2 regions of the Cytobacillus sp. FSL R5-0569 genome follow, and region 2 is predicted to be linked to the other one. Evidence: a T-box and tRNA genes for the amino acid it is inferred to sense, from the RefSeq annotation. Region 2 holds a T-box; the other holds one or more tRNA genes.
The links. A T-box is a leader RNA that pairs with one kind of tRNA and senses whether it is charged. The one in region 2 lies ahead of thrS (threonine--tRNA ligase), so its partner is inferred to be a tRNA-Thr.

Region 1: it encodes a tRNA-Thr, which carries the amino acid that the T-box ahead of thrS (threonine--tRNA ligase) is inferred to sense. The anticodon was not compared.

Annotation. Positions count from the first base shown of each region.
Region 1 is NZ_JBBOWW010000001.1:3,675,507-3,686,561, forward strand. Features, by position in the region: gene MKX78_RS18525 (glycogen/starch/alpha-glucan phosphorylase) at 1-2,351, opposite strand, end outside; gene glgA (glycogen synthase GlgA) at 2,341-3,792, opposite strand; gene MKX78_RS18535 (sugar phosphate nucleotidyltransferase) at 3,789-4,817, opposite strand; gene MKX78_RS18540 (glucose-1-phosphate adenylyltransferase) at 4,855-5,997, opposite strand; gene glgB (1,4-alpha-glucan branching enzyme) at 5,990-7,879, opposite strand; tRNA gene MKX78_RS18550 (tRNA-Glu) at 8,059-8,130, opposite strand; tRNA gene MKX78_RS18555 (tRNA-Ser) at 8,134-8,224, opposite strand; tRNA gene MKX78_RS18560 (tRNA-Asn) at 8,228-8,302, opposite strand; tRNA gene MKX78_RS18565 (tRNA-Ile) at 8,313-8,389, opposite strand; tRNA gene MKX78_RS18570 (tRNA-Gly) at 8,397-8,467, opposite strand; tRNA gene MKX78_RS18575 (tRNA-His) at 8,470-8,545, opposite strand; tRNA gene MKX78_RS18580 (tRNA-Phe) at 8,555-8,627, opposite strand; tRNA gene MKX78_RS18585 (tRNA-Asp) at 8,647-8,723, opposite strand; tRNA gene MKX78_RS18590 (tRNA-Met) at 8,727-8,800, opposite strand; tRNA gene MKX78_RS18595 (tRNA-Ser) at 8,814-8,906, opposite strand; tRNA gene MKX78_RS18600 (tRNA-Ile) at 8,913-8,989, opposite strand; tRNA gene MKX78_RS18605 (tRNA-Met) at 9,003-9,079, opposite strand; tRNA gene MKX78_RS18610 (tRNA-Ala) at 9,105-9,180, opposite strand; tRNA gene MKX78_RS18615 (tRNA-Pro) at 9,204-9,280, opposite strand; tRNA gene MKX78_RS18620 (tRNA-Arg) at 9,289-9,362, opposite strand; tRNA gene MKX78_RS18625 (tRNA-Leu) at 9,379-9,467, opposite strand; tRNA gene MKX78_RS18630 (tRNA-Gly) at 9,474-9,548, opposite strand; tRNA gene MKX78_RS18635 (tRNA-Leu) at 9,568-9,652, opposite strand; tRNA gene MKX78_RS18640 (tRNA-Lys) at 9,670-9,745, opposite strand; tRNA gene MKX78_RS18645 (tRNA-Thr) at 9,760-9,835, opposite strand; tRNA gene MKX78_RS18650 (tRNA-Val) at 9,852-9,927, opposite strand; rRNA gene rrf (5S ribosomal RNA) at 9,937-10,054, opposite strand; rRNA gene MKX78_RS18660 (23S ribosomal RNA) at 10,367-11,055, opposite strand, start outside.
Region 2 is NZ_JBBOWW010000001.1:3,449,988-3,461,042, forward strand. Features, by position in the region: gene MKX78_RS17455 (sigma-w pathway protein ysdB) at 88-480, shown strand; gene MKX78_RS17460 (TVP38/TMEM64 family protein) at 668-1,255, opposite strand; gene MKX78_RS17465 (DUF1294 domain-containing protein) at 1,329-1,601, opposite strand; gene rplT (50S ribosomal protein L20) at 1,828-2,187, opposite strand; gene rpmI (50S ribosomal protein L35) at 2,213-2,413, opposite strand; gene infC (translation initiation factor IF-3) at 2,429-2,932, opposite strand; ribosomal protein L20 leader region at 3,035-3,155, opposite strand; gene thrS (threonine--tRNA ligase) at 3,388-5,322, opposite strand; T-box leader at 5,369-5,601, opposite strand; gene ytxC (putative sporulation protein YtxC) at 5,649-6,521, opposite strand; gene dnaI (primosomal protein DnaI) at 6,615-7,547, opposite strand; gene MKX78_RS17500 (replication initiation and membrane attachment family protein) at 7,548-8,969, opposite strand; gene nrdR (transcriptional regulator NrdR) at 9,048-9,509, opposite strand; gene speD (adenosylmethionine decarboxylase) at 9,659-10,042, opposite strand; gene MKX78_RS17515 (glyceraldehyde-3-phosphate dehydrogenase) at 10,524-11,055, opposite strand, start outside.

The sequences.
Region 1 (11,055 bases), 230 kb from region 2:
ATTGTTCGGTCGCTGGAAAAGAAACCCGATTTAGCGATATTGTTAAGGCTCATTTTCCGCCATTTCTCCTGTTTTTCATAAGCGTACCCCGCTTTTTCCTGAATATGAACATAGCTAGAGAAATCACGTAAAACAAAATATTGGTCATTTTCCATAATTAGAGAATCATAAATGGGTTCAAATTCATCAAATACATCAGGAAAGAAACCATTTCTTAACTGGTCCATTACTTGCCGAATTCGATGATCATGATGATAATATTCAGTCGCTTGATAGCCACCATGAGCATAATAATGATTGACCTCATCAGAGCGTAAACCGAAGATAAAAATATTCTCATCACCTACGCGCTCATGAATTTCAACATTAGCACCATCCATCGTTCCAACAGTAATCGCACCATTCATCATGAATTTCATATTTCCAGTTCCAGACGCCTCTTTACTTGCCGTCGAAATTTGCTCACTAATGTCTGCTGCAGGAAAAACATCCTCTGCCAGTGATACCCGATAGTTCTCAAGGAAAATCACCTTAAGGTATTCATTTGTTTTAGGATCATGATTTACCTTTTTAGCAACAGTATTAATAAGCTTTATTACCTTCTTAGCAAAATAATATCCTGGAGAAGCTTTCGCACCAAAAATGAATGTACGGGGGTGCATTTTAAAACTCTCATCTTCTTTGATTCGATTATATAAATACATGACATGAAAAATATTTAATAGTTGTCTCTTATATGCATGTAGTCTCTTTACTTGAATATCGAATATGGAATGGGTATCAATTTTTATTCCTGTTTGGGTAAAAATACGATGGGCAAGATTTTCTTTATTTGCGTGTTTAATATCAGCAAGTCTCGTTAACAAGTCTGTATCATTTTCATATTTTAATAATAATGCCATTTGCTCTGGATCACGAATCCATTCCGCTCCCAACTTTTCTGTTATTAAATCAGCAAGCGACTGATTAGATTTAAGTAACCAGCTACGATGCGTAATGCCATTTGTTTTATTATTAAACTTCTTAGGAAAAAACTGATAAAATGAATGCATTTCTCGATATTTTAATATCTCGGTATGGAGTGCAGCCACTCCGTTTACACTATGGCTACCTACAATAGCCAAATGAGCCATTTTTACTTGGTCATGAGCAATAATCGCCATGTTTTCGATATGCTGCCATTTGCCAGGATACTTTTCCCAAAGCTTGGCACAGAACCGTTCATTGATCTCATTGACAATCATATACATTCTTGGTAATAACGGTTGGAAAATGCGAACTGGCCATTTTTCCAGTGCTTCAGATAAGGTCGTATGATTAGTGTAAGAGATTGTTTGTGTAGTTACTTCCCAGGCATCATCCCAACCAAGCTTTTCTTCATCAATTAATATCCTCATTAATTCTGGAATCGCTAATACTGGATGCGTATCATTAATATGAATACTAATATATTGATGGAATTCCTTCATATCCTTATGCTGTCGTTTAAATGAGCGTATGATCGACTGAAGACTTGCACGAACTAAAAAATATTGTTGTTTTAACCTCAGTATCTTGCCTTCATCTTGCGTATCATCAGGATATAAAAACTCAGATATTGCTTCAGTCTCTTTTTTATATTTTAAGACATCTTGATTGGTAGGATAACGGACTGGCTCTGCACTCCATAACCTAAGTGTATTAATCGTTTCAGTATGATACCCGACGACTGGCATATCATATGGTACTGCAGTTACTCTTTCAGCATGGATGTGTTGAAACACTTGTCTGCCATTTTCTTCACGTATATCTACTTCTCCCCAAAACGGAATTTCAACTGATAAATCTGCCTTTCTCACTTCCCAGACATGACCATTCCTTAACCATTGATCGGGTAGTTCTACTTGATATCCATCAACCACTTTTTGTTCGAATAACCCGTGCTTGTATCTAATCCCACAACCATGGCCAGGCAAATTAAGAGAAGCTAATGAGTCAAGGAAACAGGCTGCTAATCGACCTAAACCTCCATTACCTAATCCTGCATCTGATTCTACTTCCTCTAAAGAGCTTAATTCGATACCTAAATCTTGCAACCCAGCAGACACCACTTGCTCTATCCCTAAATTTAATAAGTTGTTTCGAAGTAGTCGACCTAATAAAAACTCTATCGACAAATAATAAACCTGCTTTACTTGGTCTATCCTGTAACGCTCATTGGTATTAATCCATTCCGTACTTACATACTCACGTATTAATAAGCCCAATGTATAGTAATGATCTTTTTCTGTGCTATCAGCAAAGCTTTTTCCGCATGTCATCTCTAGCTTCTTTAAAAATGCCTCTTTAAATTCTTCTGTATTAGAAAACATGGCTCTCACTCCTAGAGATCACATCTGAATATAATTGATTATATTTAAAAGCGGATTGTGCCCAACTATAATCTTTTTCCATAGCAGTTATAACTAATTGACTCCACAGTGGTTGGTTCCGATAATATGCTAGTGCTCGACGATAAGTATAGAGCATATCATGTGCGTTAAAGTTTTTAAAAGTGAACCCCCAGCCCTCAACTGTCTTCTCATTATAAGACTGTACGGTATCATTCAACCCTCCTGTTTCTCTTACTATAGGAATGGCACCATATTTCATCGCAATGAGTTGACCTAATCCACAAGGCTCGAACTTAGACGGCATCAAAAATAGATCAGCACCCGCATATACTTGATGCGCAACTTCTTCATTGAACCCAATATAACATTTACATTTTTCCCCGTAATTAGCTTCCATTCTTCTGAAGAAATTTTCAAACGCTACATCGCCTGTGCCAATAAGAATAAATTGCACATTTTCTTGCATCATTTCATGGAATACTCTCTCTATTAAGTCCATACCTTTTTGTGTTGTTAACCTTGTGATCATAGCCACAATGGGGGTATTACGATCTATCTTTAAATCGAATATTTTTTGTAAATATGCCTTGTTTTCCTTCTTTAATAGCCATTGCTCTGGATGAAATGCTTGATAAATCGTCGCATCTTTCTCTGGGTGATAGACGTCTTCATCAATTCCATTCAATATCCCAATTAAACGGTCCTTTCTTTCCTGTAACAAACCATTTAATCCCTCACCAAAATAATCTGTTAGAATCTCATCTCTATACGTAGGACTTACAGTTGTTATTTGATCAGCTGCTACTATGGCACCTTTCATAAAATTAATACAATCATAATACTTTAATTGATCTTCACGATAATACTCAAACCCCAACCCAAACAAATCATGAATGGCCTCTTTAGGGAAGACACCTTGAAAGTGTAGATTATGAATCGTAAAGACTGTTTTAATCAATTCATACCCACTTCTTTTTTGATAATGAACTCTTAATAAAAAAGGAATCATGCCTGTATGCCAATCATGGCAATGAATAATATCAGGATAATAGTCGAGCTGTGCCAGTGTTTCTAATACAGCTCTATTAAAATAAGCAAATCGCTCACCATCATCATCGTAACCATATAATTGTTCTCTCTTAAAATAGTATTCATTATCTACAAAATAAAAAGTAATATCATTTAACTCGAGCACTTCAATTCCACAATATTGATTGCGCCAGCCAACAGCGACTACGAATTCGGCTATCTTTTTTGTCTTATTCTTATATAAGGCAGGGATGTTCCCATACTTCGGTAATATTATTCTTACTTCCGTCCCTTGTTTCGTTAATTCCTTCGGTAACGAACCTGCGACATCTGCTAATCCACCTGATTTAATAAAAGGGACACATTCTGAGACGGCAAATAATACTTTCACGAATTCATCAACGCTCCTTGAATTGACCCTTTTTTAACAACAAAAGGGACCGATTGTGTGCCTGTTAAGTAGGTTCCTTCTTCTACTTTCACATCTTTATCTAAAATAACAGAATCTAATACACATCCCTCTTGAATCTCACATTTCTGCATAATCACACAGTTTCTTACTATCGTATTTTTACCGACTTTTACACCCCTAGCAATAATACTATTTTCTACTTTTCCTTCTATTTGGCAACCGTTGGCCACAATAGAATTCTTTACTTCACAACCATTTAGATATCTTGTTGGCGGTTCATCTTTTACTTTTGTATAGATTGGAAAATCTCTTAAAAATAAATTTCTCCAGACATCGGGGGTTAGTAGTTCCATGCTCGCTTGAAAATAAGATTGGACAGAATCGATAGTTACTGCCTCCCCCTTATATTCATAATGACAAATTGTGTAAGGCTGATGGATATCAGCCATAATATCACTTATACATGTATAACCTGTTTGTCTCCGAGTTTGAATCATATCTATTAGAAGATCTTTTTTGACCAAATACATTTCTAAAGGTTGATTTAGCTGTTGAATTGACGTAATATCACAGCCAGATTGAATATGTCGCTGTAAAACTGGTGAGAAATCAATATTACAAACGGTATAGCAATTAGCAATTAATGCATAATCTTGTGAACTACGATAAAAATAATCAATGTTAGCGACAAAATGATTAAATGAACCAATCCCACTATTTGAACTATCAATCATCGGTGATGGGAAGAAGAAAAGACCATCTCTTTTTCTATCTAGATCCCAGTTCTTCCCCGATCCTAGATGATCCATCAAAGATCGGTATTGATATTTCGGAAAAATCGCCACACTCTCTATTCCTGAATTGACCATATTAGAGAGAATAAAATCTATTAGTCTATATCTTCCAGCAAAAGGAACAGCAGCTAAAGAACGATGAAGGGTTAACTCATCCAGTCCCTTATGATAAGTTGTCGCATCAATGACTCCTAATAAACGATTATTCAATCAATATCCCCCCAGTAAAAATCATACAGTTCTACATTTATGCAAAATGACAAATACTTTCTGGCGTGATTAACAATGCTTCACTTGTTTCTTTTCTTTCTTTAATTACTGTTCCATCTGGTATAACTATATTAGATGGGACAATGACTTTTTCTAATATGACATTCTTACCAATCCTTGTATTTGGCATAACTACTGACTCTTTAATAACAGACCCTTTATCAATCGCTACACCTTGAAAGAGAACTGATTTGATTACCTCGCCTTCAATCGTACATCCTTCATTTACTAAAGATTGTTTGACCTTTGCTTGTGGAGAAATATATTGTGGAGGATGATTAGGATTAACTGAGTAAATTCTCCAATCTTGATCAAAAAGATTTAACTCACAATTTTCATCTAATAAATCCATATTAGCTTCCCATAGACTTTGAACTGTACCAACGTCTTTCCAATAACCATTAAAAGGATAGGCATAAAGTTTCTTATTTAACTTCAACATCTCAGGTATAATATCTTTTCCAAAATCATGGCTTGAGTCCTTATTTTGATTATCCTTTTGTAAAAACTCATTTAGTACTGACCATTTAAAGATATAAATGCCCATTGATGCTAAATTATTCTTTGCTTGCTCAGGTTTTTCTTCAAAATCTTCTATTCTCATATCTAAAGAAGTATTCATAATACCAAAACGATTTGTTTCATGCCACGGGACCTCTATAACAGAGATTGTCGCATCAGCTCCTTTACTAATATGGTAATCTAGCATTAAGTCATAGTTCATTTTGTAAATATGGTCACCTGATAAAATTAATACATATTCGGGGTTATGTTGCTCTAAATAATTGATATTCTGATAGATAGCACTTGCCGTACCTGTATACCATTTGACTTCAGAAGATTCACTGTAAGGGGGAAGTACTGTCACACCGCCATTTCTTCTATCCAAATCCCAAGCGCTTCCTATGCCAATATATGAATTGAGTATTAGCGGTTGATATTGTGTTAATACACCGACTGTATCGATGCCTGAATTTGTACAATTACTAAGTGTAAAATCGATGATGCGGTATTTACCTCCAAAAGGTACAGCTGGTTTAGCAAGCTCCTTCGTCAAAGAATTAAGGCGGCTTCCTTTGCCTCCAGCAAGCAACATCGCTACACATTTCTTGTTAGCCATTTACAACATCACTCCTTTTTCTTTTTCTAACAGGACGTAAAACTGAAATACCGAATGGTGGTATCGTCATTTCGATGCTGTATGGTTTTCCATGATAGGATAGTTTTTTTGTATTTAATACACGTTTATTAATACAATGGGAGCCACCAAATTCATTATTATCACTATTAAACACTTCTCTATAACTCCCATTTTTAGGAACACCCATTCGAAAATTCATATATACTTGAGGGGAAAAGTTACATACAACAATTAATATTTCTTGTTCTTCTACTCCTTTACGAATAAATGAAAAAATGGATTGCTGATGGTTATTAGCATCAATCCACTCAAAACCTTCTGATCTGTGGTCCCATTCATATAATGATTTAGATCTCTTATATAACTTTATTAACTTCTTCACATAATGATTCGTTTTTGCATGCATTTCATACTGAAGTAAGTGCCAATCCAACTCAGCTTCATCTTTCCACTCGGCAAATTGTCCTAGCTCAAACCCCATAAATAACAGCTTTTTACCTGGATGTGTCATCATAAAACCTAAGAGCAAACGATATTGGGCAAATTTTTGCCAATAATCTCCTGGCATCTTGTCTAGCAGGGATTTCTTCCCATGGACAACCTCATCATGTGATAACGGTAAGAGAAAATTTTCGGAGTATGCATACATTAATGAAAAAGTCATTTTATTATGGTGGTATTGCCGTTCATGTGGGGCTTTCTCCATATAAGATAATACATCATTCATCCACCCCATATTCCATTTATAACTGAAACCTAATCCGCCATAGTGAACAGGAGCCGTTACTTGGGGCCAATCTGTAGAATCCTCTGCCATCATCAAGATAGAAGGATCATAAGCAAAAACAGCCTTATTTAATTTCTGTAAAAATTGAATACCAAATGGATTTTCCCTATTCTCGTTATTAGGCCAAAAAATGATATTTGATACTGCATCAATTCTAAATCCATCGACATGGTATTTTTCCATCCAAAAAATAGCATTGGATATGAGGAAACTATGAACCTCTGTTTTACTTAAATTAAAATTAGCTGTACCCCAAACAAAATTTTCCCTATCAGCTTCTGTTTCGTATTCATAAACATATTCACCATCTAAACAATATAGCCCATGTTGATCTTTACAGAAATGTCCTGGTACCCAATCTAAAATAACACCAATATTATTTTGATGACATTGATCAATAAAAAACATTAAATCTTTTGGTTCACCATATCTACTAGTAGCCGAATAATAGCCTGTTCCTTGATACCCCCATGAACGATCATAAGGGTGTTCAATTATAGGCATCAATTCAATATGTGTAAAACCATGCTCCTTTACGTAAGGAATGATTTCTTCTGCTAGTTCACTGTATGTCAATAAAAGGCCATTCCTCTTTTTCCATGTACCTAAGTGCATCTCATATATCATCATAGGTTCTGAAAATGCTTTCCTTTGTTGTTTTTCCTTTTGCCAGCCTTGGTCCTTCCATTTGTAACCTTCTAAGGAATAAACAATCGAAGCAGTACTAGGCCGTAATTCTGAACAAAAAGCAAAAGGATCAGCCTTTAAAAAAGTTTGTTCATCCTTGTTCTTAATTGCATATTTATAAATTTCTCCTGTTAAATCTCCATCTAGCTGAATTCTCCATATCCCCTCTTTATTTACTTTATCTAATGAAAAACCTTCGCCATTCCAATGATTAAAAGAACCAACTAATGATATTGAGGTGGCATGTGGAGCATAGATAGTAAAGGAAGTAACCCAATTATCTCCTTCTTTATGACGGTGTGATCCAAACAGTTCGTATGCCATAAATAAGCTTCCTTCATGAAACAAGTGCATTTCGAATTCAGTGGGGTATGCAGTTGTATTCATCTTAATTCATTCCACTCCTTGTATTACATTACTCTTTCTTAAATAATTCGTCTTAAGTATAAAAATCCCTTGTTATTTTTCAAATTATTTTGACATCTAATGACAGATAATATAACATCCAAAAAGTGTTAGCCACATAAAAAAGAAGCTGTCAACTTATGTTGACAGCTTCTTTTTTATGACCCCTACGGGATTCGAACCCGTGTTACCGCCGTGAAAGGGCGGTGTCTTAACCGCTTGACCAAGGGGCCAACTGGCGGAGAAGGAGGGATTTGAACCCTCGCGCCGGTTGCCCGACCTACACCCTTAGCAGGGGCGCCTCTTCAGCCACTTGAGTACTTCTCCATATGGCTCCGCAGGTAGGATTCGAACCTACGACCGTTCGGTTAACAGCCGAATGCTCTACCACTGAGCTACTGCGGAATAATATAAATGGTGGGCCTAAATGGACTCGAACCATCGACCTCACGCTTATCAGGCGTGCGCTCTAACCAGCTGAGCTATAGGCCCCTATTTAAGCGGGTGAAGGGAATCGAACCCTCATCATCAGCTTGGAAGGCTGAGGTTTTACCACTAAACTACACCCGCAATGGGGCGGCTGATGGGAATCGAACCCACGAATGTCGGAACCACAATCCGATGCGTTAACCACTTCGCCACAACCGCCATAAAAGATGGCTCAGGACGGAATCGAACCGCCGACACAAGGATTTTCAGTCCTTTGCTCTACCGACTGAGCTACTGAGCCAAAATAATAAATATGTAAATGGCGGTCCGGACGGGACTCGAACCCGCGACCTCCTGCGTGACAGGCAGGCATTCTAACCAACTGAACTACCGGACCAGATTGCGGGGGCAGGATTTGAACCTGCGACCTTCGGGTTATGAGCCCGACGAGCTACCGGACTGCTCCACCCCGCGATAATAATATGAATGGCGGAGGAAGAGGGATTCGAACCCCCGCGGGCTTTAACACCCCTGTCGGTTTTCAAGACCGATCCCTTCAGCCAGACTTGGGTATTCCTCCGAATAATGGTGGACCTTGTAGGACTCGAACCTACGACCGGACGGTTATGAGCCGTCTGCTCTAACCAGCTGAGCTAAAGGTCCATCATTCTATCTATGGTAGCGGCGGAGGGGATCGAACCCCCGACCTCACGGGTATGAACCGTACGCTCTAGCCAGCTGAGCTACACCGCCATAGAATATATTGTATAAAATTAATTGGTGGAGCCTAGCGGGATCGAACCGCTGACCTCCTGCGTGCAAAGCAGGCGCTCTCCCAGCTGAGCTAAGGCCCCTAAAAATATATATGTATATCTAGTGGTCGGGAAGACAGGATTCGAACCTGCGACCCCTTGGTCCCAAACCAAGTGCTCTACCAAGCTGAGCTACTTCCCGATACAAAACGCGCCCGAGAGGAGTCGAACCCCTAACCTTTTGATCCGTAGTCAAACGCTCTATCCAATTGAGCTACGGGCGCTTAATTTTAAAAAGAATGGTGCCGAGGACCGGAATCGAACCGGTACGGTAGTCACCTACCGCAGGATTTTAAGTCCTGTGCGTCTGCCAGTTCCGCCACCCCGGCACATATTGGAGCGGAAGACGGGATTCGAACCCGCGACCCTCACCTTGGCAAGGTGATGTTCTACCACTGAACTACTTCCGCAAATATTTAAAATGAAAAATGGTGCGGGTGAAGGGAGTCGAACCCCCACGCCTTGCGGCGCCAGATCCTAAGTCTGGTGCGTCTGCCAATTCCGCCACACCCGCATATTAAAATGATCAAATGGTGAGCCATGAAGGACTCGAACCTTCGACCCTCTGATTAAAAGTCAGATGCTCTACCAACTGAGCTAATGGCTCGTACAAAGCACGAGTGGTGCCGGCCAGAGGACTTGAACCCCCAACCTACTGATTACAAGTCAGTTGCTCTACCAATTGAGCTAGGCCGGCAAATACACACAAAAAATGGTGGAGGATGACGGGATCGAACCGCCGACCCTCTGCTTGTAAGGCAGATGCTCTCCCAGCTGAGCTAATCCTCCAATATGTATGCCCGGCAACGTCCTACTCTCACAAGGGGACAGCCCCTAACTACCATCGGCGCTTTAGAAGCTTAACTTCCGTGTTCGGTATGGGAACGGGTGTGACCTTCTCGCTATCGCCACCGGACTTTTTAAAGACATATATTATTATAACGTCTTTAATAAAATTTTCAAGAGAAATTTTAAATCATTCTCTGAAAACTAGGTAATGTTGAAGAAGATTGTTTTGAGTAATCGCCTGAATGCGTGCTGACGCGACTACTTACGTAGTGCTGTCTAGCTGCGGCGGCTTGAAGCCGCCCGCATATCGTATTGTCCAGCTACAGCGCCTAGGTGCTCGAGGTCATAAGTCAAATTTGTCATGAGGTTAAAGAACAACCTCCTGTCAAATCTGTCTTATGCTTGTCGCACCTGTGCAAGGCGCTTTCGCTTTTCGTTTTTGGTTAAGTCCTCGATCGATTAGTATTAGTCAGCTGCATGTGTCGCCACACTTCCACCTCTAACCTATCAACCTGATCATCTTTCAGGGATCTTACTAGCTTGCGCTATGGGAAATCTCATCTCGAGGGGGGCTTCATGCTTAGATGCTTTCAGCACTTATCCCTTCCGCACATAGCTACCCAGCGATGCCTTTGGCAAGACAACTGGTACACCAGCGGTGCGTCCATCCCGGTCCTCTCGTACTAAGGACAGCTCCTCTCAAATTTCCTGCGCCCACGACGGATAGGGACCGAACTGTCTCACGACGTTCTGAACCCAGCTCGCGTACCGCTTTAATGGGCGAACAGCCCAACCCTTGGGACCGACTACAGCCCCAGGATGCGATGAGCCGACATCGAGGTGCCAAACCTCCCCGTCGATGTGGACTCTTGGGGGAGATAAGCCTGTTATCCCCGGGGTAGCTTTTATCCGTTGAGCGATGGCCCTTCCATGCGGAACCACCGGATCACTAAGCCCGACTTTCGTCCCTGCTCGACTTGTAGGTCTCGCAGTCAAGCTCCCTTGTGCCTTTACACTCTACGAATGATTTCCAACCATTCTGAGGGAACCTTTGGGCGCCTCCGTTACTCTTTAGGAGGCGACCGCCCCAGTCAAACTGCCCACCTGACACTGTCTCCCATCCCGATA
Region 2 (11,055 bases):
AAAAAATTATAACAAATTTAAACAAAGTTGAAACCTTTTTCGTTTTTATTCGTAAACACTTAAAAAATGTACAAAGGGGTATTCTTAATGTTATTGATCATTCGCCTATTACTAATCATTTTGATTATTTTGCTCATATATAGTGCTGTTAAGTATGTTACAAATCCGATGCGTAAATTAGAAAAAGCTCATAAACAAAAAAAATATTTTTTTTATGACGACGCAAATAACGCTCAGAAAAATTTCTTCATTACTTATAAAGGGGTTATGTTTGAAGGTGAAAAATATCTAGGTACAACAGATAACTCCTTTGATGTGGTTTCAATTTTCATTTGGCCTCATCAGCCATCAGAGTTACAAGGACTTGTTGGCGAGGACTTTATGTTTATCGAAAGCAAATTAAAAAACCATTATATGAATGCAAAAATCGACTGGAAGAGCCCTGTGAAAGAGCTAATGGATAAAAAGCGTAACCAGTGAAAGATGAGCCCAAACTTTAAGCCCTAACAAACCTTTACAAAGTTTGTTAGGGCTATATTTATATCTCTAAGTAGCATTTGCTAGATTTTTATTACATCAGTATTTTCCTCTTTTTCTGCAATCAAATAATTCCCCTCTCAAAGTCAATAAACAAAAAAAGCCAGGATACACGACCCTAACCTTTCATTTATGAAACTTTTTTCACCTTTGTTGTTTTAAAAAATTCTTGCCATTTTATCACAGTCACTTTCTCTCTAATGAGATAGAGAAGAATGGACAAAGACAGTAGAATCATAACAATCATTGTTGGTGTAAATCTACTGATAAATTCACCAAAAACAGTATAAAAGATTGCTAATGGTATATTTGTTAACAAAGCACCTTTGCAGAAATCACGAAATTTCGGGTTTTTTTCTAGCAAGCAAAAGTTAAGTAAATGAAAATGAATAAATGGAATCAAACGAAGAATGGAAATTTGACCAATGGTTAAATTACGATATTCTCCAAACCATTTCTTTTTTAAATGAGACAGTTTTTCATGAAAGGTAGGAAGTTGATAAATTAATACATAAAAAAATAAACAAGATAACATTAACCCTACTAGAGATAAAATACTACCAAATAAACTGCCAAACAATACACCACCAGCAATACAAACAAGTGGCACAGGGATAAAAAGGAACTGCCGCAAAATATGAAATAAAATAAATGCGAATGGAGCGAGAATACCTGCTGTCTCAATAATCCCCTTTGCAAGAGCAAGATGTTCATTCACCTGATAAACGCCCACCTTCCATGAACTATAAGATTCTTGGATGTTAGTACATCATATGGCAAGGGCACTAAAATTATGCCCACTCCATGATGAGGTAAACGAGGAATATCAACTGTAACACAGATAAGATAGGAAGACCAAATTTAAAAGAAAAATGCTTTGTCTTATGTCTATAACGCCTCATTCCCCAAGTCATTCCTATAGCTCCAAACAAAAGAGCAACCAGCCACAGATTTTGCTCACTAATGCGGTATTCTCCCTTTTGCGCTTTTCTTTTATCTATTTTCATCATAATTGCTGCAATGCCATTCATTATAAAAAAGACGATTATGATAGCAAAAATCATTCATTACACCCCTATTCTCATTTCGTTATCGAAATTATAGCTGATAAAGTAAATTAATCGTATTTATAAGTTCGTACTCGTGCCAAAGGTCATTAGTTTAATACGCTTGAGATGCTCACTAACATATACTTGAACTTTGCAGGAGTATATTTCGTTTTCTTCCACTTCAATAGACTAAAATCATAACAAAAAAAGCCACCCCCGAAAGAGCGACTCTTAAACTTTCTTATTTAGAAAGGTTTTGTTTTGCAACATTTGCTAATTCTGCGAATGCATTTGCATCAGAAACAGCTAATTCTGCAAGCATTTTGCGGTTTACTTCGATACCAGCTAGTTTTAATCCGTGCATTAAACGGCTATAAGAAAGACCGTTCATACGAGCAGCTGCGTTAATACGAGTAACCCATAACTTACGGAAGTCGCGTTTTTTCTGACGACGATCACGATAAGCATAGTTGTAAGATTTCATTACTTGTTGGTTAGCAACTTTATATAATGTATGTTTAGAACCGTAATAACCTTTAGCTAATTTTAATACCTTTTTACGACGTTTGCGAGTAACTGTACCGCCTTTTACACGTGGCATAATATTTCCCTCCTATTTTGCGAGTTTACTTAAGACCTACTAACATATTGCGGATACGCTTGAAATCACCAGTAGATACAAGAGTACCTTTACGAAGCTTACGTTTTTGTTTTTGAGATTTATTCGCGAACATATGGCTTCTGTAAGCGTGAGAACGTTTTAATTTTCCAGATCCTGTTCTTTTAAAACGCTTAGCAGAACCACGGTGTGTTTTCATTTTTGGCATGTGGAATTCCTCCTCTTACTTTTCGTTTTTAGGTGCAAGTATCATAAACATGCTTCGGCCATCCATTTTCGGATGAGATTCAACTGTTGCGACTTCAGAGCAAGCCTCTGCAAATCGAACAAGAACACGCTGTCCAATTTCCTTATGCGTAATCGCACGACCTTTAAAACGAATGGAAGCTTTTACTTTATCGCCTTTTTCAAGGAATTTGATTGCGTTACGAAGCTTTGTATTAAAGTCATGTTCCTCTATCGTTGGACTAAGGCGAACTTCTTTAACACTGATAATTTTTTGATTTTTACGTGCTTCTTTGTCTTTCTTCTGTTGCTCGAACTTAAACTTACCGTAGTCCATGATACGGCCTACAGGAGGCTTTGCATTCGGTGCTACAAGAACAAGATCAAGATTTACACGTGCGGCTATTTCTAGCGCTTCATTTTTAGATTTGATTCCTAGTTGCTCGCCATTCTGGTCAATAAGACGAACTTCACGGGCACGGATACCCTCGTTTAACAACATATCTTTGCTAATAGTTAGACACCTCCATGGTTTTATATGAACACAATGTTTGGGTCACTTTTCTAAAAGAAGCTTCCAGCTGCACCGAGTGATACAATTGAGGCAAATAAAAAAGTGCGGGTGAAGACACCCACACATTACGTACAATGTTAAAATTCACGTAAACCTGCTAACTGCCTAAAAGCGTCAATCAGGTGAGAAGCGGGCGCTTCTTCTTTACTCAAACTGTATTCAAATTACCTTAGAAAATATATCACAAAGCATAATATTTGTCAAATGGTATTGTTTTTTCACAACATAGAAAATGATATCAAAAGTTGCGGTGTTTGGCAACAACTTTTGAAATTTTTTTGTACCCACCTTTATCCAGCTTAACAACATGCATAAAGTGACGTTTTGAGTTAAGCATGGATAAAGACTCTGGGATACGATCATACACGTTGTTTGTAATATTTTTATCCTCTTTGAACTTCCTTCTCAATCAATTGTTTAAATTCATTAAAGGAGATGGTTTCTGATTTTTGTTCCCCATATTTACGTACATTAACCGCCTGTTCACTTACTTCATTATCGCCGACAACGAGCATATATGGGATTTTCTGCATTTGTGCTTCACGAATTTTATAACCCATTTTTTCATTACGATCATCGATTTCAACGCGAATTCCTGCAAGCTGTAAATCTTCTTTTACTTTTTTCGCATAATCAAAATGGATATCATTTGAAACTGGAATAACTTGGACTTGAACAGGAGCTAGCCATGTTGGGAATGCACCTTTGTATTCTTCGATAAGGAAAGCAACAAAACGTTCCATCGTTGAAACAACACCACGGTGAATAACAACAGGGCGATGCGGCTTGCCATCTTCCCCAACATAAGATAAGTCAAAACGTTCAGGAAGCAAGAAGTCTAACTGAACAGTTGATAACGTTTCTTCTTTACCTAGAGCTGTTTTTACTTGTACATCAAGCTTAGGACCGTAGAATGCGGCCTCCCCTTCGGCTTCATAGTATGGCAAGCCAATCTCATCCATTGCTTCTTTTAACATCGATTGTGCCTTTTCCCACATTTGATTATCATCAAAATACTTTTCAGTATCCTCAGGATCGCGATAAGATAGGCGGAACGAATAATCATTAATGTCAAAGTCTTTGTATACTTCGAGAATTAAATTAACAACGCGTATAAATTCTTCTTTAATTTGGTCTGGACGAACGAATAGATGAGCATCATTTAATGTCATACCACGTACACGTTGCAATCCTGATAATGCTCCAGACATCTCATAGCGATGCATTGTACCTAATTCAGCGATACGGATTGGTAATTCTCTATAGCTATGGATTCCTTGTTTATAAATCATCATATGATGAGGACAGTTCATTGGACGAAGAACAAGCTCCTCATTATCCATTTTCATTACAGGGAACATATCTTCTTGATAGTGATCCCAGTGTCCTGAAGTTTTGTAAAGTTCCACATTTGCCATAATTGGTGTATATACATGGTCATAGCCTAAACGCACTTCTTTATCCACGATATAACGTTCAATATTACGGCGAATTGTTGCGCCTTTTGGTAACCATAGCGGTAACCCTTGTCCAACCTTTTGGGAGTTCGTAAAGAGGCTTAATTCCTTACCAATTTTACGGTGATCACGCTCTTTTGCTTCTTCAAGCAAACGCAAGTGTTCGTTTAAGTCATCTTTTGTAAAGAATGCAGTACCATATATACGTTGTAGCATCTTATTGTCGCTATCTCCACGCCAATATGCGCCAGCAATACTTAAAAGCTTAAATTCTTTAATTTTCCCTGTAGAAGGAACATGAACCCCTCGACAAAGATCAAAGAATTCGCCTTGTTCATAAAGGGTAACTGTTTCACCTTCTGGAATGGCGCCAATCAGTTCAACCTTATATTCGTCGCCAATCTCCTCATAGATTTTTAAAGCTTCGTCTCTACTCACTTCTTTACGAACAATCTCAATATTTTCATTGATGATTTTCTTCATTTCTTTCTCGATTTTCGGTAGATCTTCAGGTGTTAATGACTCCTCCATATCGATATCGTAGTAGAAGCCACTCTCAATAACAGGACCTACACCTAATTTAACGTTTTTATATAAACGTTTAATCGCTTGCGCCATTAAATGAGCGGAACTGTGACGCATAATTTCAAGCGCCTCATCACTGCCTTGGGTAATGATCTCCACAGCCGCATCCTCTTCAATTGGACGACGAAGGTCGAATAATTCATTATTCACTTTACCTGCTATGGCTTTCTTTTTTAAGCCAGGGCTGATTGATGATGCGATTTCTTCCGTTGTTGTTCCTTTGGAGAACTCCTTTACTGCTCCATCTGGAAACGAAACTTTAATCATTTCTGACATCATAACTTCCTCCTTGTTTTTGAAAAATAAAAAACTCGCCCCTAATAAAAGGGACGAGTATCATATACACGTGGTTCCACCCTACTTCTCACTTTAAAAAAGTGACTCGTAGCAAGTTAACGGTCTTGTTGCCGCCAATACTTAATCGACGCCTTAGACATCTTTATGTATTGGAGTTCAAAGGTGGTAAGCATTCCATTCGTGTTAGGAAGATTGCAGCCTTGTCTTCCCTCTCTATAAACCGTAAAAGAATACCCATATCCTTATCATTACTGTTCATTGATAATTTCAATATGTAAGTATTATAGTTTTTAATTTACGGAAAATCAAGAGGGTTCACTTATATTTTTACATGCATGCTGTTTACGCATATTAAATTCACTTATATGAAGGATTTCCAATCTCTCTTCAAAAATATTTTTAATTGTACGAACTAAAGGTTGTTCCTCACTTTCACTATATAAACATATTTCCTGAGGAGCGATTGAGAGTAATGGTGCGATTGTAACTGAATCTACATAGACAGGGTGATTAATTAATAATCTTCTATCTATCATCGCCGTTAGGTCCATTCGAGAAAGCTCTTCGAAATGCTGATTAAAAAAGCGAACTTCTTCACCTAAATATAAATGAATCGTGGGTAACTTACTTTCTCTATCCTTAATAAAGTCTCTTAAGGTTTGAATAAACATTTGATATTCCTGTTCCATTTTATATTCATCAATAGACAACTCAACATACTTTGTCATATCGTCTAAAAGCGGTTTAAGACGAAACTTTATAAAAGCATCATAGGAAAAAGAGATATCATCATGCACTAGGCGATCTATAGCCGATCGTAATTGCTCGTGTATATCCACTCTATGTAAAAAAGTAGATAAATCTTCTCTTTGCCCTTCCAATATGGAATGAATGATTTCAAGAATTTGTTGTTGTTCTTCTGAATCTTGATAATAAAACTTTTCGGCCATTATCTTTCTAAACCAACTATCGCATTTACTCTCCATTAAAAAAGCAGAAAATGTTCGTTTTACTTCTTCAATAGATCGTCCACTGCATTGTTCAGGATACATTCTTACTATATATTGACCTTCATTATGAAGAATTGTCGTTTCGCCTTCCGTATAGTTCTGAATCCGGATTGCGTGCTGAAACAGCTCCTCGGCTTCATGCTTATTCCGGAAAATGATCTCTATCAACCAAATCCCCCCTTAACATCTATCTGATTCATATATATGGGAGACTTGGCCAAAATAGAAGTCATGAAGAAAAACTATTGAAAATTATCTTGCCTAAACCCTTCGATTCGGTCCTTCGACAAGCACAGGATCGGTTAAATACTTAATTCTCTCCATTACTCTTCTTGCCTTCATCCGCTCCTCTTCCCCTCGTTGACTATAGGTAAGATGATGTTCAAGTCCTTTATAATCAAAGTTTGAGGTAAAAAAGGTCGGTAACTTTTCAAGCATACGATATTGTAGAATCGGCGACAAAATTTCATCTCTTGTCCAACTAGACATCGTTTCTGCACCCATATCATCAAACATAAGTACAGAAGCTGATCGAATAGCTTCAAGTTTATCATTTAAAGTCGAATCACTAATTGAGCTTTTCAATTCCCTAAATAATTCAGGCACATAGACAATCATTGATGAAACTTGCTTCAGTGCAAGTTCATTGGCAATCGCACCTAATAAATATGATTTACCGACACCAAATTGGCCGTATAAATATAACGCCTTCTGACCATCACCCTTTTTAAAATTCATACAATAGCTAAGAGCTTTATTGACTGCTTCCATTCTTTTTCCATCATCGTTGTACACCGTATCAAAGGTTGCATTTAGTATGTCTTTAGGGACATATAAACTTTGAATCAACTTCTCATTTTTTCTTTTTTCATCATGGATTTGCTTTCGTGGGCATTTATCATATTTAATATCAATCAGTCCACGTTCAATGACGAGCTCTGGGTGGTAGCCTTGCATAAAATTGATACAACTATCTAGGCTCGGACAGCGATTACATTCCTTACTTAGCTTGCTATATTCATACAATTTAATTAAGCTTCTTTCAACCATATCTGCTGACAGTTCATCCTTATGTGCCGTCAAAAAGGCACGGACATCTGGATCATTTAAAGTCTCTGCTCGTTGCTTTTCATATCTCGTTTTAAAATCTTGATTTCCAGCAAGTTTTTTAAGCGTATCATTGATTCTTTCCATCTATTGTCCACCCCCGTTTCTTCTCTTCATTAGTTCTTGAAATTCTTTCATATTAAGATCTACATTATCATCTTTCTTATCCTGCTTCTGTTGGACGACAGTCTCATTTTTACTTGTTTCCTCGTCAAACCAATCAGGTAAAAGCTCTGTCCTCGTGACAGCTTTTTTCGTATTAGATTTGGATGAACGTTTCCCTACTTTTTTATTCTCTGCCCATTTCAAATATTGTTGGTGTTCTTTCTTCGCCAAAGCCATGGCATTAGCCGTAGTTTGAACGCTCTTTCTCGCCCAATGACTTGCGATTGTTTCCACATATGCCTTTGTCAGCTTTTTATCTGTTTTACGCATCACATAATCAATCAAAACATTCATCACACCGGGAGGCAACTTTTGGTGAAACATCACATCTTCAAGTATTTTCAATTCCGCTTTTGAAGGTTCCGCCCCCCCAGATAAATCTTTCAAAAATTGAATAGGCGAAGTTGTATCAAAGTATTGAATAAGCTCTTCTTCTTTACTTTTTGGCTTTTCAGTTATTGAGAGACTATGAACAGGCTGAGTTTGCGTAATTAATGATGGCAATTCGTCACGATGATTCATTTGATACCAATCCCTTGCCGATTTCCGCAATTCATCCATCTCAACTTCATCATCTTCGTTCATCGCGCTTATAAGAATATTCTTCATTTCCATAACATCAATATCATATAAAAACGCCAAATTACTAATGGCATCCTTTACTGTTTGCGTAAGTGCTTTTCGGGGAACAAGTGATTCACTAAGGCCCGCTTCCAATAACGAGAAATTAAATGTTTGCCATGGAATTTGAATTTTACCCGCTTCCATTCTATCTACCCATTCACCTTTAGGAGAAACAGATAAGTCATCATTATACTCTTTAGCAAGCTGGTGTCCAGATGTATAAACCTCATGAAAGGCTGTTGTTACATCCTTATAATCAAGATGGAGGTTTGAATACTCCTCATCACTAAAAAAACGCTTTAGTCTCGTATATTGAGTTTTACCGATTTTTTTATAAAGAAAGATATTGAGCATACCATCTAAGAAAAATGTACTTGGAGAAAGGGGTGGCTGTAATTGATAAATAAATTCACGATTTTCCCCTTCTTTCACATAAACTTTTAGCAAGCCAATTCCTTCAAGTTTTTTTCTTGCTTCATAAATTTCTTTTAAACTTAAGTCCATCATACTCATCAGACCATGATGGTTACGCGAAGATGAAGACCAAATACGGTTTTCCTCCACTTCCATCCATAAGGTCATATATAAACTGTACGCAATGGTCCCAATAAGTGGCTGATAAAGAAATACTAAGATTTTTCGATCATAGTCATGTAACAGCCCATTTAAAGCCACTGTATAATGATCACTAGGGATGACTTCAGTCCAATGCTGGGCCATGAAAAATACCTTCTTTCTTTCATATCTTGAAAAAAATGAGCAAAGAAGCTAAATTCACTTTAGCCTATTTGCTCACCTTTACGCTTGTTCCTTCTTCATTAACTCTTTTAGCTCTTCTATAAATACATTAATATCTTTGAATTGACGATAAACAGAAGCAAAGCGAACATAGGCGACATCGTCAACTTTCACTAGCCTGTCCATAACCATTTCGCCAACATCATCACTCTTCACTTCTGATACTCCGTTGCTTCTTAATTCCTTTTCAACTTGAAAAGTGATATCCTCTAGTTCTTTTAATGCAACCGGTCGTTTTTCACAAGCTTTTATTAGTCCACGCAATATTTTCTCTCTGCTAAACTCTTCTCTTGTTCCTTCTTTTTTCACAACAATCAAAGGAATTTCCTCTACCTTTTCAAAAGTTGTAAACCGATAACCACATTTTTCACACTCTCTTCGTCTTCGTATCGATTTACCTTCATCAACAGGACGAGAGTCTAGCACACGAGTATTATTATGTTGGCATGAAGGGCATTTCATACAATCAACTCCGTCTCATCTTTACGTTCCTAAAATGTATCTTTACTTACTATCATATAAAAAAGGAGTTGTTAGTACAAGTAGATATGTTTTTTTCATAATAAAAAGAGTGCAATTATTCGCTTGCACTCTTGAAGACTTCTTCTTTATTATAACACATTGGCTTTTGTTGCGTTCTTAACTTGAACAGGACCCATTCCACGAGGAATTTCTATATTCTCACGTGTATCAGCACCTAAAGCTTCTGCAATATAGTCAGCCGCGATATGAGGATTAAGATCACCGCAAGTATAAACATCGATGCTTGCATAGCCATGCTCCGGAAAACTGTGTATAGTTAAATGCGACTCTGAAATAATGACAACCCCACTTACACCTTGTGGTGCAAATTTATGGAATGCCACCTCTCGCACTTCTGCCCCTGATTTTAGTGCAGCTGCTACAAATGTTTGCTCAATAAATGACATATCATTCAATTTTTCAAAATCGCATCCCCAAAGCTCTGAGATGACGTGACGACCCATTGTTTCCATATTCAAATTTCCCCCTTTACTAATTGACATGAATTTCTACTGGGCAAAGCATATAACTACCACGGGGGAAAGTTAGTCCAAAGAGGTCCTAACCCTTTAAGTAGCCATTTAGCGCCTTACTCGTTGAGAAGTTCACGATTTTTAGTATACTTTGTTTAATGTTCTTTTGCAATAAATCCTAGAAAATTTATTTAAGTGAATTTCAATAATAATTACATTTTCACATAAAGAAAGGGGACTAAACATTGTTATCATCAGTGTTTATCCCCTCCATTAACCAAGGGAAATGTCACAATTTATTCAAATTTTCCAGAGACATCATTCAGAAATACGCAACGAAAAGACAAACAAAAAGCTTTTTTTATTTAAAAGATTGCCCCAACCTGTGATCATCTATGTAGTAATCAGTTTAACATTTCATTTTACCTACATAGTAAAAATGCAAAAAAGGCAATCCCATTAAAGGATTGCCTACATAAAATTATGCGTTCACTGCAGATTTATTTAGTTCTTCAGCTACATATTTCACCAAGTCAACTACACGACAAGAATAACCCCACTCGTTATCATACCAAGCTAAAACTTTTACTTTATTCTCACCAATCATCATTGTGGAAAGCCCATCAATAATAGCAGAGTGTGGATTTGTTGTGAAATCGATTGAAACAAGTGGTTCTTCTGTTATATCTAATATACCTTTTAATTCATTTTGTGCCGCATCTTCAAACGCAGCATTTACCTCATCAATTGTTACATCCCTCTTTAAATCAACAACTAAATCAACAAGTGATACATCTGGCGTCGGCACACGAAGAGCCATCCCATGTAACTTGCCTTTTAATTGTGGTAACACAAGAGACAATGCTTTCGCTGCTCCTGTTGAAGTAGGAATAATTGACTGCGCGCAAGCTCTAGCACGGCGAAGATCCTTATGTGGATTATCAAGGTTCTTTTGGTCATTTGTATACGCATGTACAGTCGTCATTAAACCGTTTTCAATGCCGAACTTATCT